DNA from 3 places in the Rhodobacter maritimus genome. Region 3 is predicted to be linked to each of the others. Evidence: riboswitches for the same ligand, from Rfam matches in the RefSeq annotation. Region 3 holds a riboswitch; each other region holds the start of a gene.

Region 1 (6,004 bases), 1.2 Mb from region 3:
GGGCGATTTCGTCGCCGACATCGGGCGGGTTGTTGCGCGCGGCAAGATCCCCCGCCTCGACCTTGGTAATGGTCCGTGTCATCGCCTCGAGCGGGCGAAAGATATGACCGGCCCAGCGCAGGAAGACCGGGACCGAGGCCAGCGCGATCAAAACGAAAGCCCCGCCAAGTATAAGGACCGAACTGCGCTTGGCATTGCGGAACGGAGTTTCGAGAAAGCCTACATAGAGCATTCCGACCCGTTCGCCGAAACTGTCATGGATCGGTTCATAGGCCGAGATGTACCAGTCGTTGACGACGAAGGCGCGGTCGAGCCACACTCGGCCCTCATCCAGCACTTGCGCCCGCACCTCGGCAGACACGCGGGTGCCGAGGGCGCGGACGTTCTCGAACAGGCGCACGTTGGTCGACACGCGCACATCCTCAAGAAACAGCGTCGCCGTGCCCTGGCTGCCTTCGGGCAGGCTTTGTTCGCGATAGACAAGGGCATTGATCGTGTCGATGAAATCGAGATTGCGGTTCAGCAGAACCCCGCCGACCAGCGCCGCGGCACGACCATCGGGCAGCGTCAGCGGGGCGGCGGAATGGATGATCATGCCGCGCGTTTCCATCGTCCGATCTGTCGGCACGGCGGCACGGGTCAGAACGAGCGGGATCTCGGCCTGTTCGGCCAGCCCCGGCGACAGGGCCTCCAGATCGGCGGCCTCCAGCACGTCCACCGCGCTGAGCAGGCTGCCGGTCAGCGCCGCTGCAATCACCGGCCAGTGCTGCGCCGTCGGCGCGGCCGTCTCGATCCGCAGGAAATCGAGCCCCAGCCGGTCCCGCTCGCGCTCCAGGAAGGCCGCCGTGACACCCGTGCCAAGTGCGTCCTGCATAGCGACGGAGCGGGCGACGGCATCGATCTGTTCGCCCGACAATTCGACCAGGCGGGCAAGATACTGGTCGGCGATGGTCAGGTCGCCCGTGACCTTGTTCACAAGGATGTCGTCTACCTTGTTCGACCAGCGCCACATCGTCCCGCCCAGAAGCACCGGCAGCAAAACAAGCATCGGCATAAGCGCAATGACGAGAAGTCGAACCCGCACGGAACCGAGGAAGGCCGCCAGCCGCGACACCGTCAGAGGCCCCAGGCCGCGCATTTGCGATCGATGGTCTTGCGCGAAATCCCCAGCCTGCGGGCGGCTTCCGTCCGGTTTCCGTCCATTGCCTCAAGCGCGCGCAAGATCTCGCGCTTCTCGGTTTCCTCCAGCGGGGTAATGTCCTGGGCCGGGCGGATTTCGCCGAGGGTTTCAACGGGAAAACGACCAAAGATCAACGCCCGTTCCACGAAATTGTGCAACTCGCGGATATTGCCCGGCCAGTCATGGCGCAGCATGGCTGACCGAACGGCAGGGGGCATTTCGAGCTGTGGCAGGTTCAGTGCGGCAGAGATCTCCGTCTGAAACAGGTCCGCCAGGTCCAAAAGGTCGGTTCCCCGGTCCTTGAGCGGCGGCATCTCGATTTCGATCACGTTGAGCCGGAATAGAAGGTCCTCTCGGAACCGGCCCTCGCGCACGGCCTCGTCCAGCGCGCCGGTAGATGCAATCACGAAGCGCAGATCGAGTTGCACATCGCGCTCCGTGCCGACCGGGCGGATCACCCCATCCTCAAGCACCCGCAATAGCGCGGTCTGCGCATTGGTCGCCAACTCGCTGACATCGTCCAGAAATACGGTCCCGCCCGATGCCGAGGCCAACAGCCCCTCGCGCCCGGATTGCGCACCCGGGAAGGCGCCTGCGGTATGACCGAAAAGTTCGAATTCGATCATGTCCTCGGGAATCGCACCACACTGGATCGGCACGAAGGGCGCACTGCCGCGCCCTGAATGGCTATGGATGTGACGCGCGGCAACCTCCTTGCCGGACCCGGACGGCCCCATGATCAACACCGGTGTCGACAGAGGTGCGACCCTTTCCAGAAGACGCCGCACCTCGGTGATGACCTCTGAAGATCCGATCAGTTCCCTGCGCCGCGTGCCTTGCGCGGCCGTTTCAAGCTCGCGCCGCAGCAGAAAATTCTCTCGTCGCAGGGCCGCCATTTCTAGGCAACGTCGCAGCGCGTTCAGGATCTGGTTCGAGCGGAAGGGCTTGACCAGGAAATCGGACACCCCCGCACGCAACGCCTCGATGGCGGTCTGAAGGTCGGCATAGGCGGTGATCATGATCGTGTCGGTAAAACCGCCGCCTTCGCGCTGCGCGTGCAGCCAGTCGAGGCCCTTCTGGCCGGGCATGATGTTGTCCAGCACCAAGATGTCGTATTGGCGAAAGGACAACAGGCGCTCTGCCTTTGCGGCGTCGGGCGCCTCATCCACGGCCCGACAAAGCGGGGCTAGCGTCTTGACCAGGAAATGTCGCATGCCGGGTTCGTCATCCACGACAAGGATACGCGCGCCCGCAAGAAGATCATCCCGCTGGTTGGATCGCGTCATCACCCTCTTGTCCCATGTCTGACCTGATTCCGTTCGCCCCATCAAGCGCAGCAAAAGGGCGATTGGCAAGTCGGCGAGCCCCGCGCCTGTATCGTTCTGCGCCGCTGCCTTCGAAACCAGCGGCGCCCGTGATGTCTCTGGGCAGTCACGCATCTGCCAGCGAGCGGCCCGCGCATTTCCACGACAGATCAGTAAAGTACACCGCACGCGCCACTACCGCCCCCCGGCCTTTTGCGGCCGACCAGTCGGTGCCCGGCGTCGCCGACCTGCCGGACCTGCTCCCCCATCCTGATCAGATTATCATCGACATACAAAAGGGCACTGCAAGGATTGTCGGCCCTTGCAAGAAGGACGAGAAAGCAGAGTGGGACCGGCAGGTCGGCGATGCGGCGCCGGGCGCCAACATGAAGTTCGGCGCCTCACTCCGTATTGTAGGTAATGGCCGTTGCATGGCATGCGTCATCTAGCGCCGGGCTGGCACGTTCCGTTGACAAAAGAAGTTTGGCCAAAAGCCGCTGCGACCGATGCTGACCCTTGGCAGTGTTGACCGCCAACGAGCGGATGATGACCTGCGCCATCGGCACGGTGATCGAGCGGTCCCCGTACCTGACAGGGATCGTCCGGCAGGCTTCATCAAGGATACCTATCTCGTACTTCTTCGCGGCACCAGACACGCTTGAGCCGGGGCTGCGGCTCTCTTTGACAATCCGCCGCTTGTCCGCCATCCCGAAGTTCCGGCGACCACTGTTCTTGTTCGACCCGCGCGGACGAAATGTAGCGATGTTCGTCACTGCTCATATGTTCAGAGGCCCCGCCGCATCGCCCGAGCAGCTTACAAGTCAGCCACGGATCCTCGTGTTTGAACTTTGCCCGCCAACTCCCGAATCGCTTCAGCGGCAACCCGAGCGCCTCGCAGTATTCCCTTTGCGTCAACGTGCTGTCACGCCTGCCCCGGATATACGCCCGCCAGAGCGCCTCAAGTTCATCGCGTTTTGTCTTGTTCACTCGCGGCAGCAACATCTTCTTCATCACAGACATCGCCGTGAAAAGAAGACCGAAACTGCCGCCAAGCCGTCAAGTGTGCGTTCCCTGTCCGCTTATTTTCTCCTGACCCTTTCCCTGTTGTCACACGCAGACACTTTCCACTCAGCACATTGAAATGACGCCGTTAACCTGGGCAGGAATCAACTCTGCCGCTCGAAACACGCCGATTCCCCTGTAAGTTCTTTGCAAACAGGAACGAGGGCGGCAGAGGGGGGGATCTGAAGGAACCGCGACCACCACCATCTCCCCTTAACTCATGAATTTTGCTGGACCCCACCCGTCCTGATCGGTGCATGCGCGGCTCTGTTCGTGGCCCGTACTGCAGTCGGAGGCTTGTTTTCGGAAAGCGATCTGTCGACTTGTCGAAATATGGCGACATCAGGTCGCAACCATAAAAGGTATATTTCGAATCCCGATTAAGTCTGGCGTTGCAAGGTGCCGCTGGGAACGGCGGAGAATTGGGAAGCCGGTGCAAACCCGGCGCTGCCCCCGCAACGGTAACGGGAAGGGGCGCGACATCAGGCCACTGGGGGCACCCCCCCGGGAAGGCGTCGCGCCTTTGGTCGACGGACCGATCCCGCAGCCCGGAAACCAGCCTTGCAGAAAGACATCAGGCCGCGGTGGGCGGCGGGCGATGCGTGCGTGCCGGGCCTGGCCTTGCACGCCCGGTATTTCCCGAGTTCGCCGTTTCACGAAGATCACCCGTGCGGGGAGGCACGGACCAGCGAGGACAAAGATGCTGAGCCAGAACCAGATCGCCGCCGAACTTGCCGCGCGGCAAAAGAGCTTCTCCCTTTCGCGCAATCTCTATTGCGATCCGGGCGTCTATCAGGCCGACCTGGAACATGTCTGGTATCGGGAGTGGCTGTTCGCCCTGCCCGCCTGCGCCTTGCAGAAGGCCGGCGATTACCAGACCGTTCAGGTCGGCGCCTATCCGGTGATCGTGGTCAAGGGCGGCGACGGGCGGATCCGCGCCTTCCACAATGTCTGCCGCCACCGCGGGCAGCGCCTGTGCTCCAAGGTGTCGGGGAACGCGCCCAAGCTTGTCTGTCCCTATCACCAGTGGACCTATGAGCTGGACGGCAAGCTTCTCTTTGCCCGCGACATGGGCGACGGGTTCGACGCCTCGAAATACGGGCTGAAAAAGGTCCATTGCGTCGATCTGTCGGGCATCATCTATATCTGCCTGGCCGAGGTGCCGCCCCCGATCGCCGAACTGGCCAAGGCCGCCGGGGCCTATCTGGCGCCCTCGGGGCTGGCGGATGCGAAGGTGGCCTTCACCTCGACCATCATCGAGAACGGCAACTGGAAACTGGTGATCGAGAACAACCGCGAATGCTATCACTGCGGCGGGGCGCATCCCTCGCTGTGCCGGACCTATTCGGACAATCCCAAGATGACGGCGATGGACGGGCCGAACTCGGCCAGCCCGGACATCCTTGCCCACTGGCAGCGCTGCGAGGCGGCGGGCCTGCCCTCGCGCTTCGTGAACCATCCGCAGATGCAGTGGCGGCTGGCGCGCATCCCGCTGCTCAACAATGCCGAAAGCTACACGATGAGCACGAAGGCCGCGGTTTCCAGACGGATGGGGCAGATGCCGTTCAACGACGCGGGCAGCCTGCTGATGTTCCACTACCCCAACACCTGGAACCACTTCCTGGCCGATCACGCCATCGTATTCCGCATGCTGCCCGTCAGCCCCACCGAGACCGAGGTCACGACCTTCTGGCTGGTAAACAAGGAGGCCACGGAAGGGGTGGATTACGACCTCAAGACCCTGACCGAAGTCTGGCTTGCCACCAATGACGAGGACCGCCAGGTCGTCGAGGAAAACCAGGCCGGGATCCGCTCGCCCGCCTATGAGCCGGGCCCCTATTCGCCCCTTCAGGAGGAGGGCGTGATCCAGTTCACGGACTGGTATTGCGCGGTGATGGCCGGGCGCCTTGCGTCCCAGCCCGTTCAGGCGGCGGAGTAAGCCCATGCCGCAGCTCAACTGGATAGCCAAGCCCTGGTCCGATACCGAGCAGCTGGAATGCGCCATGGTGGTGCCCGAGGCCGGCGATACCGCAACCTTCACCTTCCGCGCGCCTTCGGGCGCGTGGTTCGACTATCAGCCCGGACAGTTCGTGACGCTGGACCTGCCGGTTCCGGGCGGGAACGTCCAGCGCACCTACACGATCTCGTCCAGCCCGTCGCGGCCGCTGTCGCTTTCGGTGACGGTCAAGGCGCAGGCCGACAGCATCGGCACGCGCTGGATGCTGGACCACTTGAAGCCGGGGATGCGGATCAAGGCCTATGGCCCGAACGGCATCTTCAGCGCGCATCGTCACCCGGCGCGGAAATACCTGTTCATCTCGGCCGGGTCGGGCATCACGCCGATGATGTCGATGACGACATGGGCCTGGGATTCGGGTGAGATGCCCGACATCATCTTCGTCCATGCCGCCCGCCGCCCGTCAGAAATCATCTTCCGCGAACGGCTGGAACAGTTCGC
Region 2 (6,004 bases), 810 kb from region 3:
CAGGCGCGCGGGGATCACACCACCCGCGCGCCTGTCAAAGGAAAGACGGTATGCTCCGATTCATCCTCAGCAAGCTGCTGTATCTGGTCCCCACCTTCATCGGGATCACGATCATCGCCTTCGGTTTCGTGCGCGTGCTGCCCGGCGACCCGGTCCTTCTGATGGCCGGCGAACGCGGGCTCAGCCCCGAACGCCATGCCGAGCTTTCGGCGCAACTGGGCTTTGACCGCCCGCTCTGGGCGCAATATCTCGAATTCATGAACCGGCTTCTGCATGGCGACCTGGGCAATTCCCTGGTGACCAAGAAGCCTGTCCTGACGGAATTCATGGCGCTGTTCCCCGCCACGGTCGAGCTGGGCCTCGTGGCGATCATCATCGCCACGGTGATCGGCGTGCCCGTGGGCGTGATCGCCGCGATCAAGCGCGGATCGTGGTTCGACCAGGTCTCGATGACGGCGGCGCTTGTCGGCTTCTCCATGCCGATCTTCTGGTGGGGCTTGCTGCTGATCATCCTGTTCTCGGGCATCCTGCAATGGACGCCGGTTTCGGGGCGCATCAGCCTGATGTATTTCTTCCCGCCGGTCACCGGCTTCATGCTGATCGACAGCCTTCTGTCGGGGCAGAAGGGGGCCTTCCTTTCGGCCGCAAGCCACCTGATCCTGCCCGCGGTCGTGCTGGCCACGATCCCGCTTGCGGTGATCGCGCGGCAGACGCGCTCGGCCATGCTCGAGGTGATGGGCGAGGATTATGTCCGCACCGCCCGCGCCAAGGGCCTGCCACCCGCGCGCATCGTGGGCGTGCATGCGCTGCGCAATGCGATGATTCCGGTCATCACCACGATCGGCCTTCAGATCGGCGTACTGATGGCGGGCGCGATCCTGACCGAGACGATCTTTTCCTGGCCGGGCATCGGCAAGTGGATGATCGATTCCATCTCGCGGCGCGACTATCCGGTGGTGCAATCGGGCCTGCTGCTGATCGCCGGGCTGGTGATGATGGTCAACCTGATCGTCGACCTGACCTATGGCCTCATCAATCCGAGGATCCGCCACAAATGACCGATACCACCGTCAAACTCAGCGATGCCGCGATCCGGCGCCGGATGCTGGCCGATTTCTGGTTCTACTTCCGCCAGAACAAGGGCGCCGTGGCCGGGCTTGTGGTCTTTGCGCTTCTGGTGCTGGTGGCGATCTTCGCCCCCCTTCTGGCCCCGCACGATCCCACCCAGCAATACCGCGACGCCCTTCTGGCACCCCCGATCTGGCAAGAGGGCGGCAAATCCGGCTTTCTTCTGGGCACCGACGCGGTGGGGCGCGACATGCTTTCGCGGCTGATCTACGGCGCGCAATATTCGCTGTTCATCGGCATCGTCGTGGTGTCGATCGCGCTAACCGGCGGCATCATCATCGGCCTTCTGGCGGGCTTTTTCGGCGGCTGGGTCGATACCGTCATCATGCGCGTGATGGATGTGGTCCTGGCCTTTCCCTCGCTACTGCTGGCGCTGGTACTGGTGGCGGTCCTCGGGCCCGGCCTGACCAATGCGATGATCGCCATCGCCATTGTCTACCAGCCGCATTTCGCGCGCCTGACCCGCGCCGCCGTAATGGGCGAGAAGGCGCGCGAATACGTCACCGCCGCACGCGTGGCCGGGGCGGGCAACCTGCGGCTGATGTTTCGCACGATCCTGCCCAACTGCCTTGCACCGCTGATCGTGCAGGCGACGCTGTCATTTTCCTCGGCGGTGCTCGACTCGGCCGCGCTCGGCTTTCTGGGCATGGGCGCGCAGCCGCCCGCATCCGAATGGGGCACCATGCTGGCCGAAGCGCGCGAATTCATCCTGCGCGCCTGGTGGGTGGTGACCTTCCCCGGCCTTGCCATCCTGACCTCGGTGCTGGCGATCAACCTCATGGGGGACGGGCTGCGCGACGCGCTCGACCCCAAGCTGAAGCGGAGCTGACATGGCGCTTCTGACCATCAAGAACCTGACGGTGCAATTCGCCACCGCCACCGGCCCCTTCACCGCCGTGGACGGGATCGACGTTTCGGTCGACCGCGAAGAGGTGCTGGCCATCGTGGGCGAATCCGGCTCGGGCAAATCGGTGTCGATGCTGGCGGTGATGGGGCTTTTGCCCGACACCGCCACCGTGACCGCCGACGAGATGACCTTCGACGGCCGGAACCTTCTGGCGATGACGCCCGCAGAGCGCCGCCGCCTGATCGGACGCGAGATCACCATGATCTTCCAGGAACCGATCGCCTCGCTGAACCCGTCCTTCACGGTGGGCTTCCAGATCGAGGAGGTGCTGCGGCTGAACCTCGGGATGGACCGCAGGGCCGCACATGCCCGCGCGCTGGAACTGTTCCGCGCCGTCGGCATCCCCGAGCCGGAAAGCAAGCTGAAGGCCTATCCGCACCAGATGTCGGGCGGGCAGTGCCAGCGCGTGATGATCGCCATGGCGATCGCCACGAATCCGCGGCTGCTGATTGCGGATGAGCCGACCACCGCGCTGGATGTCACGATCCAGAAGCAGATCCTCGATCTGCTGATGAAGCTTCAGGAAACCCACGGCATGGCGCTGATCCTGATCACGCATGACATGGGCGTGGTGGCGGAAACCGCCGACCGGGTGGTGGTGCAATACAAGGGCCGCAAGATGGAAGAGGCCGACGTGCTGCGCCTGTTCGAAGCGCCGCAGCATCCCTATACCCGCGCGCTGCTTTCGGCCCTGCCGGAAAACGCCACGGGCGACCGGCTGCCCACCGTCTCGGAATTCATGGCCGCGGAGGGCGCAGAATGAGCATCGTCGTCGAAGGCAAGGCCGTGACGCAGGACTATCACGTCCCCGGCGGCATGTTCGCCAGGGCCAGGACCGTGCGCGCCGTGAAGGGCGTGGATTTCACCGTCGAGAAGGGCAAGACGCTGGCCATCGTGGGCGAAAGCGGCTCGGGCAAGTCCACCCTCGCGCGGATCGTGGCGCTGATCGACGCGCCTTCCGGCGGGGTGCTGAAGATCGAGGGGCAAGAGGTCGATATCGGCCGCAAGCGCCTGACATCGCAGATGCGCTCCAAGGTGCAGATGGTGTTCCAGAACCCCTATGGCAGCCTCAACCCGCGCCAGAAGGTGGGCGACGTGCTGATGGAACCGCTGCAACTCAACACCTCCCTGCCCGCCTCCGAGCGGCGCGAGCGCGCCGAGGCGATGCTGGCCAAGGTCGGTCTCGCGCCCGAGCATTTCAACCGCTATCCGCACATGTTCTCGGGCGGCCAGCGGCAGCGCATCGCGATTGCGCGCGCGCTGATGCTGAACCCCACGCTGCTGGTGCTGGACGAACCGGTCTCGGCGCTGGATCTGTCGGTTCAGGCGCAGGTTCTCAACCTGCTGGCCGATCTTCAGGAAGAGTTCGAGCTGACCTATGTCTTCATCAGCCATGACCTGTCGGTGGTGCGCTATATCGCCGACGACGTTCTGGTGATGAACCAGGGCGAGGCCGTGGAGCAGGGCACGCGCGAGGCGGTTTTCGCCGATCCGCAGCACCCCTATACACGCCAGCTTTTCGCCGCGACGCCGATCACCTCGGTCGAGACGATCCGCGCCCGCGTCGAACGCCGCCGCGAGATCCTTGCCGCGCGCCACGCCGGCTGAACCGCTGATGCGCCACCTTTCCGGGGGCCATATGGGCCCCTGGGATGATGGCCGCACCCGGAGTCTCTTGACAGCGGCGTGGCGCTTCTCCATTCACTGAACCTGCTTCGGTTCCGGCGCCCATCGCCGGTTCAAGAGGGAATGCGGTGCGCCCGACGGGCAATGCCGCGGCTGCCCCCGCAACTGTAAGCGGCGAGCGACGGTGGAAATGCCACTGGGGAGTTCCCCGGGAAGGCCACCCAAGCGACGACCCGCAAGCCAGGAGACCTGCCGGAGCGATCACCCATGTCCTGCGCGGGGTGCGCATGGGCAGCGGCCTTCCGCAGTGGTGACAGTCACCGTCTGTGGTGGGCTGTTGTCGGGCCTTTTCCACGGATGAACCTGTTGGCGGGCATGTCCCGTGTTGGAAAGGCTTGGAAATGAACCGGTCCCATCTTTCACTCATTGCAGTCATGGCGGTCATCGCACCGCAAACCGGCGCGGCGCAGGACGCCTTCGCGCTTGATCCCATCGTGGTTTCGGGCGGGCTGTCGCCGATCGCGGCCGATGCCTATGGGCGCGCCTACAGCGTGCTGACGGGCGACCAGATCGCGGCGCGCGGGCTGAGCACCGTGCAGGACGCCCTGCGTGCCATGCCCGGCGTGTCGGTCACCTCGACCGGCACAAATGCGACCGCCGTGCGCATTCGCGGCGCCGAGGCCAATCATACGCTGATCCTGATCGACGGGGTCGAGGCCCGTGGCGGCGGGGCAGACTACAACCTGTCACTGCTCGAAGCCGCCAATATCGAACGGATCGAGGTTCTGCGCGGCCCGCAATCGGTGTTCTACGGCTCGGCCGCCTCGGCGGGCGTCATCAACATCATCACCCGCAAGGGCGACGGCGGGCTGCATTATGGCGGCATGGTCGAGGCGGGCAGCGGCCATGCGATCCAGGGCTATGTCACCTGGCGCGGCGATCGCGGCGGGATCGCCCTGAACGTCGCCGAGCGCGATGACGAGGGCTATGACTATTCCGGCGATGGCGGAGAGAAGGACGGCACCAAGCGGCGCAGCCTTCAACTTTCGGGCGACTGGCGCGCAACGGACACCGTGAAACTCGGCTTCAACCTGCGTCGTTCGGACGAGGATTACGATTTCGACGGCAACAGCTACACCGCGACCTCGGCCGATGAATATGTCATCGACATGAGCACTGAAACCAGCAGCACAAGGGAAGTCGCTGGCCAGATCTGGACCGAGATCGAAACCTTCGGCGGACGCGTGATGCACCGGCTGAGCTACGATTCCGTCGAATATGATCAAAGCTTCGATCAGGCTATCGGGCCTTATGAACTGAACGGCAAGACGGCAGCGTGGAAATACCGCATGGGCGTTTCGCTGGACGGCCAGCCCGTCGCCAGCGCCAACCATCTGCTGAACGTGCTGGTCGAGCGGCAGAAGGAATACGATTCCAACAGCTATTCGGCCGAACGCAGCCGCCGGACCAATTCCTACGCGCTGGAATATCGCGGGCATCTGGACATGGGGCTGGATATTCAGGCAGGCCTGCGGCACGACAATATCGACGCGGGCGCGGATTTCACCGGCTGGAACCTGGGCCTGTCCTATGAGCTGCCCAACCTGCCGGTGCGGCTGCATGCCTCGGCCGGGCGCGCGCAGGTCTTCCCGACCTTCATCGAGCTTTATGGCTTTCCGGGTTATTCCGTGGCCAATCTTGGCCTTGGACCGGAAACCAACGAAGGCTTCGACATCGGTTTCGAGACCGAGCTTCTGGGCGGGCGCGGCGTGATCGACGTGACCTATTTCAACGAACGCATCGCCGATTTGATCGCCAGCGGCAGCTGCGGCCCCGATTTTTGCAGCGTCAACGTGCCCGGCAAAAGCCGCCGCGAGGGGGTAGAGATCGCGGGGCGGCTGCAGGCGACCGACCGGCTCGGCTTCGGGCTGAGCTATACCTATCTCGATATCGAGGTGGCCGACCCCACCATGACCGTGCGCCGCCCGCGCCACGAGCTGGGCCTGACCGCCGATCTCGAAACCTTCGGCGGGCGGGGCAACGTCACCGCCAGCCTGCGCCACGTTGCGGGACTGAAGGATCGGGAATCGTGGAGCTTCCCGGCGACGGTTACCGAGATGCCCGCGTTCACCACGGTCGACCTCGCGGCAAGCTACGACCTGACCGACAGCATCGCGCTGACCGGCCGCGTGGTGAACCTGTTCGACAAGGACTATTCCGAGGCCTGGGGCTATCCCGCGCGCGGCCGCACCGCCTATGTGGGCCTCAGCGCGAAATGGTGATCCGGGCGCTCATATGCGCCTTGCTGGCGGGGCTTGCCCCCGCCCTTCCCGCCGCGGCCGG
Region 3 (6,004 bases):
ATGCGCCCGGCGCGGGTCAGCCCCTCGCTGATGCGGTTCCAGTCCACCGGCAGAGTGGCGACGACCCAGACGACATAGACCGCCACGCCAAGATAAAGCCCCCAGCGCAGCAGCGGGTTGGCGATGAAGGGCGGGCGGCGCCAGGTGTCGCGCGCCGTGCTCATGACGCGGCCTGCATGGCGCCGGCGCGGTCGGCGGCGGGGCTTCCGGAATAGATCTGCTCCATCGCGTCCTCGTCCAGGGCGCCGGGCAGGTCATCGAAGATGATCCGCCCGTAGCGCATACCGACGATCCGGTCGGTATAGGCCTTTGCCTCGTGCACGTTATGGATATTGATCACCACCGGCAGGCGCAGCTCGCGCGAGAGGTCGCGCAGAAGGCCCATGATCTGCTCGGATGTCTTGGGATCGAGCGAGGCCGTCGGCTCGTCCGCAAGAAGGATTTCGGGTTGCTGCATCAGCGCGCGGACGACGCCCACGCGCTGCCGCTCGCCGCCCGAAAGGGCATCGGCGCGCTTGTCGGCATAATGCGCGATGCCGACCCGCTCCATCAGTTCATAGGCGCGGCGGATATCCGCCGTGGGATAGCGCCGCATCACCGCCGCCCAGGTCGAGATATAGCCAAGGCGGCCGGATTGGACGTTCTCCATCACCGTCAGACGATCAACAAGGTTGAAGCCCTGGAACACCATGCCGATCTTGCGCCGTGCCGCGCGCAGCCCGCGTCCGCGCAGGCTTGTCAGTTCGGTGCCGTTCAGGACGATGCTGCCCGAGGTCGGTTCGACCAGCCGGTTGATGCAGCGCAACAGCGTCGACTTGCCCGCCCCCGACGAGCCGATGATCGACACGACGCTTTCCCCCTCGATCGTCAGGTCGAGATTCTTCAGCACCGGTTCGCCATCGCCGTAGCGTTTCACAAGATTGGTGATCTTCAACATCCAGATGCGCCCTCATGCCTGAACCCGGCCGTTTCCGGCCGGGTTGTCCGTGATTTGGCCGATCACTCGGCTGCAAGGCCCTCGGGCGTATACTGCACGCCATTGGCGGCCTGGATCTGGCGGATCACGGCCCACTGGTCCTGATAGGTGATGGGGATGAACTTGCTGACGCCCTGGAATTCCTCGCCCAGCGCGGTTCCGGCGAAATCATACGAGAAGAACGCCTCTTCGATCTTCGCCTTCAGTTCGGGGGTCAGGTCATGCGCATAGGTGTAAGAGGTGGTCGGGAACGGATCGCTTTCCCAGACGATGCGCACCTCGGCCGGGTCGTAAAGCCCGCGTTCGGCCATCCGTTCGACCACTTCCGAGGCCACGGGCGCGGCATCGTAATCCCCCGCGACCACCCCCAGCATCGACTGGTCGTGGCTGCCCGAATAGCTCACCTCGTAATCCTTGTCGGGTTCGACCCCGAGCGCGGGAAACAGCGCGCGCGGCGCAAGGTTGCCCGAATTCGAGGTGGGCGAGGTATGCGCCACCCGCTTGCCCGCCAGGTCGGGCATTTCCTTGATGTCGCTGTCCGCCTGCGTATAGACCTGCAGCGTATAGCCGAAGCGCCCATCATCCGAGCCCATGATCGCAAAGGGCACTGCGCCGGCAAGGTTCACCGCATAGGGCGTCGGCCCGGTCGAGAAACCCGCGATATGCAACCGGCCCGAGCGCATCGCCTCGACCTCGGCCGAGTTCGACTGCACCGCGAAGAACTGCACGTCCTTGCCGGTAACCGTTTCGAGATGGTCGATGAACGGCTGCCAGATATCTTCGTAGATCGCCGGGTCCTCCACCGGCGTATAAGCGAAGACCAGCGTGCCGGGGTCTTTCAACTGGCCCGCATCGGTCGGCGCATCGGCAACCATGTCGCCATCCGCATCGCAATAGATCGCATCAAGATCGCCACGGTTGGGGCAATCGCCCTGCGCCAGGACCGGGCCGGCCAAAAGCACGCCCGCCGCCACAAGCGTGACGCCGAAAATAGTTTCTCTGGGCATTATCGTCTCCTCCTCCGAAACTCATGCACAGGTGCTGTCGGCCATGCGGATGACAAGCGCAAAGCCTGCACCGGAACGCCAAGCTTGTATCATATTTTCCAGAGTCACAATCTTTGACTGCATTTTTTCAAAACCGGCCATCCCGCCGGGCAGGTCAGCCATATCCCGGGCCGGATACCTACCGAAAGCGCGCACATGGCGCCCGTATCCGCATAAGGTTGCCCGGCGCAACCACAGCATATTGACAGCGATGGTGCATCCCTATCTATATAGTGTTGCTTCGGTTCCATCGACTCGTGTCGGTGGCTAAGAGGGAAGCCGGTGAAATTCCGGCGCTGCCCCCGCAACTGTAAGCGGCGAGCAAGGCTGAACATGCCACTGGGACAAACCGTTCCGGGAAGGCCGGCCAAGCGATGACCCGCGAAGTCAGGAGACCTGCCGCAGCATGACAATGACCACGAACGGAGGGTTCGGGGGCGTGTTGAAGCGGACCGGCTTTCGCCCCTTTCCGCCTTCGCGTCCTCGACTTCAGGCACAGAACGAGAGGACCGAGATGAGCGTGACCGTCTATTCCAAACCCGCCTGCGTGCAATGCACCGCCACCACCCGCGCGCTGGATGCGCGGGGCATTTCCTATCACATCGTCGACCTGACCGAGGATGACGCCGCGATGGATCACGTCACCGGGCTTGGCTACCGGCAGGCCCCCGTGGTGGTGGCGGGCACGGATCACTGGTCGGGCTTTCGTCCCGACATGATCTCGCGCCTGGGCTGAACGATGGGTGCGGATCCGGTTGCAGGGCCCCCCGCTGCGGCGGGCGGGCCGGGGATCGTCTATTACTCCTCCCGCTCGGGCAATACGCAGCGCTTCGTCGCGCGGCTTGGCCTTCCGGCCCTGCGCATCCCGATTCGGGCCGGGGAGCCGATGCCCGCACCCGCGCGGCCCTATGTCCTGATCTGCCCCACCTATGCCGATGGCGCGGGGAACGGGGCGGTCCCCAAACAGGTGATCCGCTTCCTGAACGATCCCGCCCGGCGCGCCCTTCTGTGCGGGGTGGTCGGGTCGGGCAACCGCAACTTCGGCACGCTTTACGCCATCTCGGGCGACATCATCGCCCGCAAATGCAATGTCCCGCTGCTTTGCAAGTTCGAACTGGCGGGGTTCGAGACGGATATCGCCCGCCTGCGCGCGGGTCTGGAGAAACTGGGGAACGCGCCATGCTCGACGATGCCTTGAACGGTGTGCAGGATTACCACGCACTGAACGCGATGCTGAACCTTTACGATGCCGAGGGGAAAATCCGCTTCGATGCCGACCGCATGGCGGCGCGGCAGTATTTCCTGCAACATGTGAACCAGAACACGGTGTTCTTCCACTCGCTGGACGAGAAGCTGGGCTATCTGGTGGATGAGGGCTATTACGAGGCCGAAGTCCTTGACCAGTATTCGAAGAACTTCCAGCGCAGGATCTGGGATGCGGCCTATGCCCGCAAGTTCCGCTTCCCGACCTTCCTTGGCGCGTTCAAGTATTACACCTCCTACACGCTGAAGACGCGCGACGGGCAGCGCTACCTCGAACGCTATGAGGACCGCGTGGTGATGGTGTCGCTTGCGCTTGCACGCGGGGATGAGGGGCTGGCCATGTCCTTCATGGAGGAAATCCTGTCGGGCCGGTTCCAGCCCGCCACGCCCACCTTCCTCAATGCCGGCAAGAAGAACCGCGGAGAGCTGATCTCGTGCTTCCTGCTGCGCCTCGAGGACAGCATGGAATCGATCGGGCGGGGCATCAATTCGGCGCTGCAACTGTCCAAGCGCGGCGGCGGGGTGGCGCTTCTGCTCAGCAATATCCGCGAATACGGCGCCCCGATCAAAGGCATCGAGAACCAGTCCTCGGGCGTGATCCCGGTGATGAAGCTTCTGGAGGACAGCTTTTCCTATGCCAACCAGCTGGGCGCGCGGCAGGGCGCGGGGGCGGTTTACCTGAACGCCCATCACCCCGACATTCTGCGCTTTCTGGATACCAAGCGCGAGAATGCCGACGAGAAGATCCGCATCAAGACCCTGAGCCTTGGCGTGGTCATACCCGACATCACCTTCGAACTCGCCAAGAGAAACGCGGATATGTATCTGTTCTCTCCGCTCGACGTGGAGCGGGTCTATGGCCGGCCGCTGTCGGAAATCTCGATCACCGAGACCTACGACGAGATGGTCGACGACAGGCGCATCCGCAAGAAGAAGATCAACGCGCGCGCCTTCTTCCAGACGCTGGCCGAGATCCAGTTCGAATCGGGCTATCCCTACATCATGTTCGAGGACACGGTGAACCGGCTGAACCCCATTGCGGGGCGGATCAACATGTCGAACCTGTGCTCCGAGATCCTTCAGGTCAACGAGGCATCGGAATTCGACGAGGATCTGGGCTATCGCCATCTTGGCACGGATATCTCGTGCAATCTCGGATCGCTCAACATCGCGCAGGTGATGGATGGCAAGGCGCCGGGACGGACGGTGGAAACGGCGGTGCGCGCGCTGACCGCCGTGTCGGAAATGTCGGCCATCGACTGCGTGCCCTCGGTCCGGCGCGGCAATGACGAAAGCCACGCGATCGGGCTTGGCCAGATGAACCTGCACGGGTTCCTTGCCCGCGAGCGCATCCATTACGGCAGCCCCGAGGGAATCGAGTTCACCTCGGTCTATTTTGCGATGATATGCCATCACGCGCTTCGGGCGTCGAACGCGCTTGCGCGCGAAAAGGGGGAACGCTTTCGCGGCTTTGCCGACAGCACCTATGCAGACGGGTCGTTCTTCGAGAAATACGTCACGCGCGACTGGCTGCCGCAAAGTGCGAAGGTGGCGGCGCTTTTCGAGGGGATCGAGCTGCCGACCCGCGCCGACTGGGCGGCGCTGCGCGAGGCGGTGATGCGCGACGGGCTTTACAATCGCAACCTTCAGGCCGTGCCGCCCACCGGCTCGATCAGCTATATCAACAATTCGACCAGTTCGATCCATCCGATCGTCTCGAAGATCGAGATCCGCAAGGAAGGCAAGATCGGGCGCGTCTATTACCCCGCCGCCTACATGACGAACGACAATCTCGACTATTACCGCGACGCCTACGAGATCGGGCCGGAGGCGCTGATCGACACCTATGCGGCCGCGACCGAGCATGTCGACCAGGGGCTAAGCCTGACGCTGTTCTTCCCGGCCGAGGCCTCGACCCGCGATATCAACCGCGCGCAGATCCATGCGTGGAAGAAGGGGATCAAGACGATCTATTACGTCCGGCTGCGTCAGGCGGCGCTTGCCGGAACCGAGGTGCAGGGCTGCGTGTCCTGCGCGCTGTGAGAGGGATGGACGCGGGGGTTTTCCACCCCCGCACCCCCGGAGGATATTTCCGCGAAGATGAAGGAAGGGGCCGCGATGAAGGATATTGCGAAGGTGGTGACGGTGCCGCGGGCGGTGAACTGGAACCGGCTGTCCGACGACAAGGATCTGGAGGTCTGGAACCGGCTGACGGCGAATTTCTGGCTGCCTGAAAAGGTGCCGCTGTCGAACGACATTCCCAGCTGGGGCACGCTGACCGATGCCGAACGGCAGTTGACGATCCGGGTATTCACCGGGCTGACCCTTCTGGACACGATCCAGAACACGATCGGGGCGCCTTCGCTGATGCCCGATGCGCTGAGCCCGCATGAAGAGGCGGTGCTGAGCAACATCGCCTTCATGGAAGCGGTGCATGCGCGGTCCTATTCGTCGATCTTTTCGACGCTGTGCTCGACAAGGGAGGTGGACGAGGCATTTCGCTGGTCCGAGGAGAACCCGCATCTTCAGGCCAAGGCGCGCGCGATCCTGGAAACCTATGCGCCGGGGGGCGATCCGTTGAAGCGCAGGATCGCAAGCGTGTTTCTGGAAAGCTTCCTGTTCTATTCGGGCTTCTATCTGCCGATGTACTGGTCGAGCCGCGCCAAGCTGACCAATACCGCCGATCTGATCCGCCTGATCATCCGCGACGAGGCGGTGC

What was found. Region 3 has a riboswitch for cobalamin ahead of nrdH (glutaredoxin-like protein NrdH). Riboswitches for the same ligand answer to the same signal wherever they lie in the genome.
Region 1: another riboswitch for cobalamin. It lies ahead of AC4PTO_RS12050 (aromatic ring-hydroxylating oxygenase subunit alpha); the one in region 3 lies ahead of nrdH (glutaredoxin-like protein NrdH).
Region 2: another riboswitch for cobalamin. It lies ahead of AC4PTO_RS14225 (TonB-dependent receptor plug domain-containing protein); the one in region 3 lies ahead of nrdH (glutaredoxin-like protein NrdH).

Annotation. Positions count from the first base shown of each region.
Region 1 is NZ_CM179095.1:2,361,529-2,367,532, forward strand. Features, by position in the region: gene AC4PTO_RS12025 (sensor histidine kinase) at 1-1,048, opposite strand, end outside; gene AC4PTO_RS12030 (sigma-54-dependent transcriptional regulator) at 1,117-2,466, opposite strand; gene AC4PTO_RS12035 (hypothetical protein) at 2,598-2,933, shown strand; gene AC4PTO_RS12040 (DUF5681 domain-containing protein) at 2,886-3,113, opposite strand; gene AC4PTO_RS12045 (hypothetical protein) at 3,001-3,624, shown strand; cobalamin riboswitch at 3,927-4,124, shown strand; gene AC4PTO_RS12050 (aromatic ring-hydroxylating oxygenase subunit alpha) at 4,247-5,485, shown strand; gene AC4PTO_RS12055 (FAD-binding oxidoreductase) at 5,490-6,004, shown strand, end outside.
Region 2 is NZ_CM179095.1:2,795,419-2,801,422, forward strand. Features, by position in the region: gene AC4PTO_RS14205 (ABC transporter permease subunit) at 51-1,058, shown strand; gene AC4PTO_RS14210 (ABC transporter permease subunit) at 1,055-1,957, shown strand; gene AC4PTO_RS14215 (ABC transporter ATP-binding protein) at 1,959-2,798, shown strand; gene AC4PTO_RS14220 (dipeptide ABC transporter ATP-binding protein) at 2,795-3,643, shown strand; cobalamin riboswitch at 3,735-3,932, shown strand; gene AC4PTO_RS14225 (TonB-dependent receptor plug domain-containing protein) at 4,063-5,943, shown strand; gene AC4PTO_RS14230 (ABC transporter substrate-binding protein) at 5,937-6,004, shown strand, end outside.
Region 3 is NZ_CM179095.1:100,343-106,346, reverse strand. Features, by position in the region: gene phnE (phosphonate ABC transporter, permease protein PhnE) at 1-164, opposite strand, end outside; gene phnC (phosphonate ABC transporter ATP-binding protein) at 161-937, opposite strand; gene phnD (phosphate/phosphite/phosphonate ABC transporter substrate-binding protein) at 1,000-1,983, opposite strand; gene AC4PTO_RS00460 (hypothetical protein) at 2,005-2,145, opposite strand; cobalamin riboswitch at 2,248-2,440, shown strand; gene nrdH (glutaredoxin-like protein NrdH) at 2,537-2,758, shown strand; gene nrdI (class Ib ribonucleoside-diphosphate reductase assembly flavoprotein NrdI) at 2,762-3,220, shown strand; gene nrdE (class 1b ribonucleoside-diphosphate reductase subunit alpha) at 3,202-5,328, shown strand; gene nrdF (class 1b ribonucleoside-diphosphate reductase subunit beta) at 5,404-6,004, shown strand, end outside.